Linked DNA regions of Siphonobacter curvatus. The main gene of each other region encodes a partner of the protein of the gene in region 2 in a complex. Links are inferred from orthologs where the notes say so. Each region holds a gene or a part of one and is shown on either strand. Other genes may lie near its edges.

Region 1 (5,986 bases), 1.2 Mb from region 2 along the record:
CGCGATATTTTTTCTTATCTTGTTACCAATCCAACCGATCTTTCATCGGATGATGTGGCTTATCTCAAAGAATTGGTAGAACATTATCCTTTCTGTCAAACCGGGCACGTACTGCTGGCGAAAGGTTATACCGATCAGGCCGATCATACGGATGCCCCAGCGGCTTTACGCAAAGCAGCTGCCTATTCGCTGAGCCGCAACGCCCTGCGTAAATTCATTGGAGGAGAATTTCCGGTAGCGACCACTCCTGCCGAAGAACAACGCTTACCGTTTACGCGTCGTCATCCCCGGGAAGTAGAGGAAATCGCAACGCAACACGTTCCAGTATTCGAAACCATCAATCCGGTACAAGCACTCCGAGGCCTGGATTATTCGGAAGTACTCCTTAAAAAATCGGAAGAAAAAGCCGAAAAAGAGAAGTTTGAAACACCCGCGTATGATCAGTTGGCCATCATTGACCGCTTCATTCAAGCCGAACCCCGGATCGGTCCCTTCCGGGCTAAACCCGGTCCAAGCGACGAAGAACCCGTGGATCTGGCTCATAAACAACAAGTCTCTACTAGTACACCCTTAACGGAAGCGTATGCCAAAGTACTGGCCCGGCAGGGAAAAACGGAGAAGGCCATCGAAATCTACGAAAAACTACAGTTGAAGTTTCCAGAAAAAAAGGCGTACTTTGCAGGTAAAATCGAGGAGCTGAGAAGTCGACTTTCCTTGTTTTAAATCTGAACACCATTTTCCCTTTCTATAAAAGAACCCAATGTTTACTACGTTAATTATCCTCTCCATCATTGTGGCTGCCTTATTAGTCCTGGTGGTATTGATTCAAAACCCTAAAGGCGGTGGACTTTCACAGTTTACCGGAGCCGGTTCCCAACAACTCTTTGGCGTGAAAAAAACGGGTGATCTACTCGAACAACTCACCTGGGGGTTTGGTGGAGCCATTGCCGTATTTGCTCTGGTTTCTGTATTCTTCCTAACGGGTCAGACTGCCGGTGATGGAATGGATGATGGCTTAGGTTCGGCAGCTCCGGCGGTAACGGCTCCCGCTCCCCGTCCGGCGACGCCCGCTCCAACAACTCCTGCACAACCAGCTCCGGCTCAACCAGCACAGCCTCAGAAATAAGAAATTCAAGTATGAAAAACCCTCCGAACTTTCGCTCGGAGGGTTTTTCGTTTTTACAGCGTATGCCTTAAGCCGGAGCTTAGGTGGAGCGAATTAATCTTCTACGGCCTGAGCTACTTTTTGCCGGGCTATGGGAAGCAACGTTTCATCCATGGGATAGCCCAAGGTACTTTCTACTAAATACGAGGCCGGATTGGGCAGATCCTTATTCTTTCGAACCAGTTCCATCTTGATACTTTCGAACGTCGTGGTGTAACTTTTGTTACGCGAATCGATCAGGTGAGTTTCGACCCTTCGGCTCGGTGGTGCTGTACTTTCGAACAACTGCACCTTGTACTGATAAATCCGTAGCTCGCGGTTGATGTTCTCGTACACAAACAGATAACCCTCTTTCCGGAAAAGTGGCATAATGCCAATCGGAGCGATAGACAGGGCCTGGGTAACGTGTTGAAACAGCGTTTTACCCGTACTGAGCGTATGCTCGAGCCGAGGTATGGCGTAGCTCAGAATTTCATCTACTTCCTCCAGCGGCTGCAAGGCTTCGAATTCACTGGTGTACTTGAGTTGCCATTTTTCGCGGTCGATACCCACCAGTTTGCGGCGAATGCGGTCCGACCACTGGCTTTGCTGTTGCTGTAACGCCAGACTTTCCTGATAGTGAAGCTGTAAATCTGACAGTTCAGGGAAGAGTTTTTTTTCCTGAAAATGTTCATTGACATGTTTCAAGTAGGCCAATAACTGGTATTTTTTGTACTCAAAATCCAGTAATCCGTCAGTAATCCAGGTTTTTTGTAACTTTTTCATACCCTCCTGGTTTATATTTCAATCCCCGAATCTATTCTTTTACAAGAAATTGCCAAATATTTTAACAGTAATTTCCTAAAGTCAGAGTCATTCGTTTGGTTTGCTAGGCTTTTTACAGCAATTGTCAGCAAGTCCGGTAAAATTGACAGACGATTCAGGCTGGCACAGGAATCGTAGTCAGGCTACCTAACCAGATGGTTAATCGAAAAGTTAACAAATCTATCTCATCACTAACATGTCAGTAAACGTCAAACCTTTGGCAGACCGCGTTCTGGTAGAACCGGCTCCCGCAGAAGAAAAGACTGCGTTCGGAATTATCATTCCCGATACCGCCAAAGAAAAACCTCAACGCGGAGTAGTAGTGGCTGTTGGCCCAGGCAAAAAAGATGAACCCCTGACGGTTAAAGAAGGCGATACCGTGCTGTACGGTAAATACTCAGGTACGGAAATCTCTTCCGACGGAAAAGATTACCTCATCATGCGGGAATCAGACATCCTGGCGGTACTTACTGAAGCAGCGGTTGTTGCTTAATTTCCTTTTACATTCCAACGTGAACCTTGATTCACACTACAACACATTATAAAGTCATTTAGCTATGGCAAAAGAACTCTTTTTTGACACCGAAGCTCGTGATCGCCTGAAGCGTGGCGTTGACGCTTTGGCAGACGCGGTTAAAGTAACCCTCGGCCCTAAAGGTCGTAACGTAATCATCGATAAGAAATTTGGCTCTCCGGCCATCACCAAAGATGGTGTAACGGTAGCTAAAGAAATCGAGTTGAAAGATGCTCTGGAAAACATGGGAGCTCAACTCGTGAAAGAAGTAGCTTCTAAAACGGCTGATCAAGCAGGTGATGGTACTACGACGGCTACGGTTCTGACGCAGGCGATCTACTCGATCGGTGTGAAAAACGTAGCAGCGGGTGCCAACCCAATGGATCTGAAACGCGGTATCGATAAAGCCGTAGGTAAGATCGTTGAAAACCTGAAGTCACAATCACGTGCCATCAGCACTTCCAAAGAAATCGCTCAGGTTGCTACGATCTCTGCTAACAACGACCACGAAATCGGTACGATGATCGCCGACGCCATGGACAAAGTGGGCAAAGAAGGTGTAATCACGGTTGAAGAAGCTCGCGGTACTGAAACCGAAGTAAAAACGGTAGAAGGTATGCAGTTTGACCGCGGTTACCTGTCTCCTTACTTCGTGACGAACCCGGACAAAATGGAAGCCGATCTGGATCGTCCCTTCCTGCTGATTTCTGAGAAGAAAGTTTCTTCGATGAAAGAACTGTTGCCCGTACTGGAGCAAGTAGCTCAAACCGGTCGTCCGCTGGTAATCATTGCCGAAGACGTAGACGGTGAAGCTCTGGCTACACTGGTGGTTAACAAAATCCGTGGTGCCTTGAAAGTGGCTGCCGTAAAAGCTCCTGGTTTCGGTGATCGTCGGAAAGCTATGCTGGAAGACATCGCGATCCTGACGGGTGGTACGGTGATCAGCGAAGAGCGTGGTTTCAAACTCGAAAATGCTTCGATTGAATACCTGGGTCAAGCTGAAAAAGTCCTGATCGACAAAGACAATACGACGATTGTAAACGGCGTAGGTGCGAAAGAGGACATTACAGGCCGCGTAAACCAAATCAAAACGCAGATCGAAAATACGACTTCGGATTACGACCGTGAGAAGCTGCAGGAACGTCTGGCGAAACTGTCAGGTGGTGTAGCGATTCTTTACATCGGTGCGGCTACCGAAGTTGAAATGAAAGAGAAAAAAGACCGCGTTGACGATGCTCTGCACGCAACTCGTGCGGCCGTTGAAGAAGGTATCGTAGCCGGTGGTGGCGTAGCCCTGATCCGTGCCGTTGCCGCTCTCGAAGGCTTCAAAGGTGACAACGACGACCAAACGACGGGTGTGAATATCATTCGTCAGGCCATCGAAGCTCCCCTGCGTACGATCGTAGCTAACGCTGGTGGCGAAGCTTCTGTAGTAATCAATGCCGTGAAACAAGGTACGGGTGACTATGGATACAACGCTCGCGAAGACCGTTACGAAAACATGATCGCAGCCGGTATCATTGATCCAACGAAAGTAACGCGTCTGGCTCTGGAAAACGCTGCTTCTGTAGCGGGTCTATTGCTGACTACTGAATGCGTAGTAGCTGACAAGCCTGAAGATAATCCTGCTCCTGCTGCCGGTCCTGGCGGAATGGGTGGCATGATGTAATTCATAGATCATTCTCTAAAAGCCTCTCCGATGAATCGGAGAGGCTTTTTTTATGGCTTTCGGGAACGAACGTTACCCTCTGCTATTACGGGCGATTGGGTCTCCCCGACTGATGCAAGTTTCCAAACTTGTACCTAATAATTAGGCAGATTCTTACCTGCTTTCATCGCTTAAACTAATCACCGAAATTGGAAACTGCCGGATGATGGTTACAGACTTTGTAAACCTGTAGGTTCCTAACTTAAAGGATATAGAAAAGGCTTCTCAAATAGAGAAGCCTTTTCTATATCCTTCCGTTTCTTCCGTTTACCCTAGTTCAATCGGAACCACTGGAAACCGTAGCCTTCCATAGCCAGCGAATACGAACCCTCGGCAACGGGTTTAACCGTTTTTTCATTGAGTAAGTCTTGCAAAGACTTGCCTTTCCATTCAGCCATTCGCAGTTGAATGTTCTGTTTTTCCTTGCTGAAATTGTGGGCGACGACTATTGATTTATCTTTCCATTTGTACTGCATCACCAGTACCGTAGACGTCGTAGCGGGAAGAATGGTCCATTCGCCCCAGCCAATCTCCGGACATTGGCTACGAATTTTGATGAACTTCTTGATGGTATTCAGTAGTGATTTCTGGTCCTTTTCCTGCGTCGCTACGTTCACTTTCTGGTACGCATAATCCCCCTGACTGATGACGGGATGAAAGGTTTTGGCAGCCGTAGAGAAGCCCGCGTTTTTCTGCGTATTCCACTGCATGGGCGTGCGTACCGAGTTACGTTCTTTCAGGCTCAGATCATCGCCCATACCAATCTCTTCCCCATAGCGTAAGCTTGGCGTACCCGGCAAGGCAAATAGTAAACTATAGGCCAGATCAATTTGCTTCCGGTTACCCAACATCGGAGCCAGCCGGCGACGGATACCCCGATCGTACAAACGCATGTTTTCTTTCGGGCCGAATTTGGAATACACTTCTTCCCGGGCTTCGTTGCTCAGTCGGCCCAGGTCAATTTCGTCGTGATTACGCAGGAACCAGGCCCATTGATTGGCGGGTGAATGATCGCGGGTTTCGATCAGGGCTTTCTTGAACGTTTCGATATTTTCGGAAGCCAGAGCCGAGAACAGGTACTGATTTCCGTAGAAGTTGAACATCATCTGGATTCCCTCGCCGTATTTACCCAGAAATTTATCCGTTTCCTTAGGATCAACATTAGCTTCGCCCAATACCGCAGCATCGGCTTTGTGCCATTGGATGAATTGCCGCAGGCCATAGAGCAGATCAAATTGCAACATGGGATTTTTCATGCCGCTCTGAGGGATTTCCATGTAAAAAGGCACCGCATCTAATCGGAATCCGGAAATGCCGAAATCCAGCCAGTACTTGACAATTTTGCGAATCTCTACTTCGACGTCTGGATTCTGGGCGTTCAGATCGGGTTGAAAATCGTAAAAGCGGTGGAAGTAGTACTCCTGAGCCAAGGAATCGTAGGTCCAGGTTTCCTTTTGTACCCCGGGAAAGACCATACCTTCATCAGCATCCTGGGGCCGTTCTTTACTCCAGACATACCAGGAGCGATACGGTGAGTTTTTGTCTTTACGGGCTGCCTGATACCAGGGGTGTTGATTAGACGTATGGTTAATCACCAGGTCAATGATCACCCGCATGTCGCGTTTTTTACATTCCTCGACCAATTGCTTGAAATCGGCTTCGGTTCCGACGCGGGGATCGACCTTGTAGAAATCCGCTATATCATACCCATCGTCTTCCAGGGGAGACGGATGAAAAGGCGATAGCCAGATTACGGTTATGCCGAGGTCTTTCAGGTAATCCAGTTGCTGAATTA
Region 2 (5,946 bases):
GACATCAGCCGAATACGACGAAGCGTTGCGAGCCTATCTGAAGGATTTTTTTAGTCTGGAAACCTACGAGATTACCGAAGAGGAAACGGGCATTATTCCCATGAGTGACGAGCCGATGTCCGAACAGCCTTCGCCGCACGTTATACGGATTGGGACCGCCGGAGGATACACCCGGGCCAGTACGGGTTACACGTTTACGCGTACGCAAAAGCGACTGCAGGCGTTGGTGCGTCAATTGGAAAAGAACTTCTTGCAATCTCCGGTTACCAACCAACCCATCTCGGCTCAGTATCGCTTTTATGATCAGGTACTTCTAAATGTATTCCTGAAAAATCGGTATTCTGCGGCAACGGTTTTTACGGATTTGTTCCGGAAGAACCCCGCTCACCTGATTTTTCGCTTTCTGGATGAGGAAACTTCGCTTCGGGAAGACCTGGGCGTTCTGTATTCAGTACCCGTCATTCCCTTTACCGTGGCTGCTTTTGACGTTTTTAAGAGAAATATCTCGGAAATGTTCAAACGGTAAGCCTTCATATTTGGTGAATTTCCGCTGAATGTACAATTTTGCAAAAGTATCCAGAGGCTCCAGTTAGGGCACCAACCGAGTCTAGAACGCTACGGTGGTTTGACGATACGGACTTTGTTGCTAGTAATCAGCTATTTCAGCAACAGTCAAAAACGTTCAATTCCTTCCTTTGGCCGAGGACTACGAAAAGTTTACATGGATTCGTAACTCCCAAAATCATTCTAATTTACAGAACATGCCTTATTTGTTCACTTCTGAGTCTGTATCTGAAGGACACCCCGATAAAGTGGCAGACCAAATTTCAGATGCCCTCATTGATCATTTTTTAGCCTTCGACCCCCAATCCAAAGTAGCTTGTGAAACGCTGGTAACGACGGGCCAGGTTATTCTGGCGGGTGAAGTGAAGTCTTCGACGTACCTCGACGTACAGAGCATTGCTCGTGACGTGATTCGCAAGATTGGGTACACGAAGTCGGAATACATGTTCGAAGCTCATTCCTGCGGTGTTCTTTCGGCCATTCACGAACAGTCTGCGGATATCAATCAGGGCGTGGATCGCTCCAGCCCCGAAGAACAGGGTGCCGGTGATCAGGGTATGATGTTTGGTTACGCGACCCGCGAAACGGACAACTATATGCCCTTAGCTCTGGACTTAGCTCACAAGATTCTCAAAACGATGAGCGACATCCGGAACAACGAACTTTCGCTGATGCCGTACCTTCGTCCCGATGCCAAATCGCAGGTGACGATTGAGTACAGCGATGATAACGTTCCCCAACGGATCGATACGATTGTCGTTTCTACTCAGCACGACGATTTCGCGGACGATGAAACCATGCTTGCCAAAATTCGCGAGGATGTTGTAGCCATTGTTATCCCCCGCGTAAAGGCCAGCCTGAAACCTGAATTACGTGGTTTATTTGAGGGCGAAATTACGTATCACATCAACCCGACGGGCAAATTCGTCATCGGTGGTCCCCACGGGGATACAGGTCTGACGGGCCGTAAGATCATCGTCGATACCTACGGTGGTAAAGGTGCCCACGGCGGTGGAGCGTTCTCGGGTAAAGATCCCTCGAAAGTAGACCGTTCAGCAGCTTACGCGACGCGTCACATTGCCAAAAACCTGGTCGCAGCGGGTGTAGCGGATGAAGTACTCGTTCAGGTATCCTATGCCATTGGTGTAGCTGAGCCCTGCGGTATCTACGTAAACACCTACGGAACCTCGAAAGTGGGACTGTCCGACGGTGACATCGCTTTGAAAGTAGAGAAGATTTTCGATATGCGTCCGTACTTCATCGAGCAACGTCTGAAACTACGTAACCCGATCTATTCCGAAACGGCGGCCTACGGCCACATGGGACGGGAATCGAAAGTAGTGACGAAGACGTTCAAATCACCCGATGGAGCTACGAAAGAACTCGAAGTTGAGCTCTTCACCTGGGAAAAACTCGACTACGTAGAGAAAGTAAAAGCTGAATTCGGTCTGTAATTTGAGACTGAAAACAGAAAAAGACCTGAGCTGGAAACGGTTCAGGTCTTTTTTGTTGGGAAGAAATCGGCAGTAATAGTCTACAATCTTACTGAATACAGTATACTTGTTGTTTCAGTTACTCTTCTTTTCCAAACTTTTCTCTTCCTCAGTTAAAACCTGTATGAAACACTTGCTTAGTACCTTTCTGCTCTGCTTGGTGGCCTGTTACGGATTTGCTCAATCGACCAAAGTAGTGGTCCGAGCCCGGGCCAAAGACGCTAAATTTATTGGTACGGGCATTGGCGGAGCCTACGTCGTTATTCGCCATGATCTGACGGGTGAAATTCTGGCCCAGGGCTTGACAACGGGTACTTCGGGCAATACCGACCTGATGCTAAAAACGCCTCATCAGCGGTACGACCGCCTGACGGATGACCAGACCGCCCGCTTTGAAGCAAACCTCAAACTCGATGCCCCCACGTTTGTAACCATTGAAGCCACGGCACCCATCAACCGGAAAAGTGCTGCGGTTAAAGCCAGTACGCAACTCTGGCTCATTCCCGGGAAAGCCATTGACGGTGAAGGAATCATCCTAGAAATCCCCGGTTTTATGCTCGATATTCTTGAACCACAAACGCATCAGGTTTTGAGTCTCAATGCATTGAAGGATAGTCAGATTAAACTGAAAATCAATCTGGTGATGATGTGCGGTTGCGTCATTACGAAAGGCGGGGTCTGGAATTCCGAGCAGATTGAAGTAAAAGCCTTTGTGAAAAAAGATGGCGTAGCTCGGGGTGAAGTGCCTTTGAATTTTGCCGGGATGGATAATATTTTTGAGGGCAGCCTGCCCATTAAGGAAAAGGGCATGTATGAAGTACAGATTTATGCGTATGATCGCATTACCAAAAATACGGGTCTGGATCGGATGAATTTTGTCATCCAATAAGTTCGTAGTTTTTAAACCTATGGATGACGCTTACCGTACGTATATTCAACCCACCTTACGTACCCTTCAATAATGAATGAAAAAAACAGAATCGACGCTCTGGAAGCCGAAGTACAACGACTTTCCGGCCAGCTAACGATCTATCAGCAACACCTCCGTCAGATCGAGCGGGAACTGCTCCTGCTTCGACGCGGCGAAGAAACAGCCTCTATACCCTCAACACCCCCCGTACCTCCCGTTGCCATACCTCCGCGTCCGATCTCCGTACCACCACCACCGGTAGCGGCTCCCCGCCCCGTTACGCGTTCGCAAACGCCCACGGAAGAGTATATCGGAGGTAACCTCCTGAGTAAAATAGGCATTGCGGCTCTGGTAATCGGCATGGCTATTTTCGTAAAATACGCCTTCGACAATGATCTGATTGGTCCCTGGGGCCGTTTGCTGCTGGGTTGGGGACTGGGAGCGGGTTTAACGGGACTGGCCCTGTGGCTGAAGCCCAAGTATCTGACCTACAGTGCCGTACTCCTGAGTGGCGGCGTTGCTACAGCGTATCTAACTACCTATGCGGCGTTTTACTTTTACCATTTTCTGCCGCCGCCCGTCGCTTTTGGGCTAATGGTGGCGATCACGCTCTTTACCGTCTGGCAGGCCACGCAGTACGAAGTTCAGTGGATTGGACTTTTCGGACTCGTGGGAGCGTATGCGGTGCCCTTCCTCGTTGGCGGAAACGGAGCTGCCTGGGGCCTGTTTGTGTACATGACGATTCTGAACACCGGCGTACTGGCTCTGGCCTACCAACGCAACTGGCTGTTGATGAACACGGCAGCGTTCAGTTTTACCTGGCTCATCTTCATCGCCTTTATCATCAACGGATTCGACCGGCCCGGTTACGTCTGGATCAGTCTGGTATTCGGAGCTGTTTTCTTTTTACAACTCTACGCCAATCAACTGATTTACCCCTTGTTCCAGAAGGAGTACGTGAACAACCGTACTATTCTGCTAATGATTCTGAATTCCTTTTTTTACTTTTTCCCGACATACTTTATCCTTAATGAGCACCACTATCCTACCCTGACCATCACGGCGTTTACGTTAGCCAACAGCCTAGTACACGGAGGAATTGCGTGGTATATGCATCAGCGAAATTTTGCCGTACTCTCCCGCACCTCGCTGGCCTTAATGCTGGTGTTTCTGATCGTTGCCGTACCGATTCAATTGGAAGGCGACTGGATTACGATCCTTTGGGCAGCGGGGGCAGCAGCTTTGTATTACCTGGGCGTCAATCGGTCTTCGCGGTTATTGCGGGTGTTTGGAATCGCCCTGATTTATCTGGCGGCGGGTTCCGTCTTCGTTTACTGGTACGATCCTGTAATCCAGTCACCCAACTATCTGCCCTATTTCAACCGGACTTTCCTGACTAATTTTCTGTACCTGGCAGCCCTGGTCTTCATGCTTTTTCAATCGTATCGCAACGACCGGACGGGTCTTTTCCCCAATAGCTTGCTGATTCTGCTGCTGGGAACAGCCTACTTTATTGGCTGGGTTGAATGGGAACGGTATTTCAATATCCAGGTAAACCGCTACGCTCCGCTTATTGAGAAAGTGGTATTTATGAGTTACTCGGCTCTGTATCTGGGGCTGGTTCACTGGGGTTTGTCCCGACGTTCCCTGGGGATTTGGAAAGCGTTTAGTCTGGGACTTTCGGGATTACTATTTCTGTACATCGTTGCTGAGCATCCCATTTTGGACCTGGTCAATCAGTACCTCAAAGTCCCCGCTACACCGCTGTTTCTGCGTTTTCTGCTGTACGTATCACTGGCCGTGTGGACCTGGGGTCTGTACCGAATGATTCCCGAGTATACGCCCGGCTGGAAAAAGATCCGCAACGGTTTTCTGTACGTCATCCATGTCATTCCTTTATGGATTCTGAGTCAGGAATTGATGACGCATCTGATTCTGCTTGATCCCCTGCACGCTGAGGAACAACGCCTGCAGGCCACTCAGGCCGGATTTAGCGTTCTTTGGGGCGTCTATTCGCTGGTACTGATTGTACTGGGTTTCACTCAAAAAGTAAAACGATACCGATTATCCGGCATCGCTCTCTTTGGAATCGTACTCGGGAAACTGCTCATTTTTGACCTGAGTCGCGTGCCTACGGGCGGGAAAATCATCATTTTCCTGAGCGTTGGGGTCTTGTTGCTGGTTACGTCTTTCCTTTATCAGAAGTACAAGGATAAATTATTGGAAGACGATCAGCCCGTTCAGTAAGCTAGTCCGAAAACAAAAGATCCCGAAAGTCGTACGACTTTCGGGATCTTTTGTTTTCGTTAGTAGTATTACGGTTTTACGGCAATATCCTGCGTTAACTGAAATTCTTCTTTCAACCGAATGTCCTCCGAAGACGCTCCTACCTGAGCCGTGAATTTTCCTTTTTCGGCGACCCATTGCATCTGCTGATTGAGTAACATCAGGTCTTTGGCGTGCAGCTCGAATGTCAGCGTTTTTTCTTCACCCGCTTTCAGATGAATTCGCTCGAATTTTTTCAGCTGCTTGATTGGTCCTACGACTGACGCCACCTGATCCGTTACGTATAACTGAGCGACCTCGTCGCCATCGCGATTGCTGGTGTTTTTCACCCGAAACGAAACCTTCACCGTTACGTCTCTCGAAGCGGGGGCTACTGCAATCGTCAAGCTGCTGTATTCAAATGAAGAATAGCTAAGACCATACCCAAAAGGATACAGGGGTTTGGCGTCGCTTTCCACGTAGTCGTGTTTGACGGGCGTTTTGTAGTTGTAATACACGGGTAATTGTCCAACCGATTTAGGCACGGAAATCGGCAGGCGTCCCGCTGGATTGTAATCGCCGAAGAGTACGTCGGCAATGGCGTTGCCCCCTTCCTGACCGGGATACCAGGCGTCGAGTACGGCGGGCACGTGAGCCGATACGTAATTCAGATTCAGCGGACGACCCTTGATCAGTACCACTACGACGGGTTTG

Evidence for each region.
Region 1: the proteins of metK (region 2) and groL are in contact, whole or in part, in a cryo-EM structure (PDB 8P4O), measured with the Escherichia coli proteins. The link is inferred for Siphonobacter curvatus from one-to-one orthologs.

Annotation. Positions count from the first base shown.
Region 1 is NZ_PTRA01000001.1:2,774,053-2,780,038, forward strand. What follows is about bases 1,911-4,839. They hold groL (chaperonin GroEL), read left to right. Parts: upstream 1,911-2,526; coding sequence 2,527-4,152; downstream 4,153-4,839. Other genes in these bases: C5O19_RS11625 (hypothetical protein), read right to left, coding at 1,911-1,930; C5O19_RS11630 (co-chaperone GroES), read left to right, coding at 2,166-2,462; C5O19_RS11640 (alpha-amylase family protein), read right to left, coding at 4,464-4,839. Outside these bases: C5O19_RS11615 (hypothetical protein), read left to right, coding at 1-723; preprotein translocase subunit SecG, read left to right, coding at 761-1,126; more of C5O19_RS11625, read right to left, coding at 1,220-1,910; more of C5O19_RS11640, read right to left, coding at 4,840-5,986.
Region 2 is NZ_PTRA01000001.1:1,599,915-1,605,860, reverse strand. Bases 1-2,889 are described here. They hold metK (methionine adenosyltransferase), read left to right. Parts: upstream 1-761; coding sequence 762-2,018; downstream 2,019-2,889. Other genes in these bases: C5O19_RS06485 (hypothetical protein), read left to right, coding at 2,182-2,889; C5O19_RS06495 (lycopene cyclase family protein), read left to right, coding at 1-526. Outside these bases: more of C5O19_RS06485, read left to right, coding at 2,890-2,946; C5O19_RS06480 (DUF2339 domain-containing protein), read left to right, coding at 3,019-5,214; C5O19_RS06475 (glycoside hydrolase family 3 N-terminal domain-containing protein), read right to left, coding at 5,283-5,946. UniProt on the Escherichia coli protein: Catalyzes the formation of S-adenosylmethionine (AdoMet) from methionine and ATP.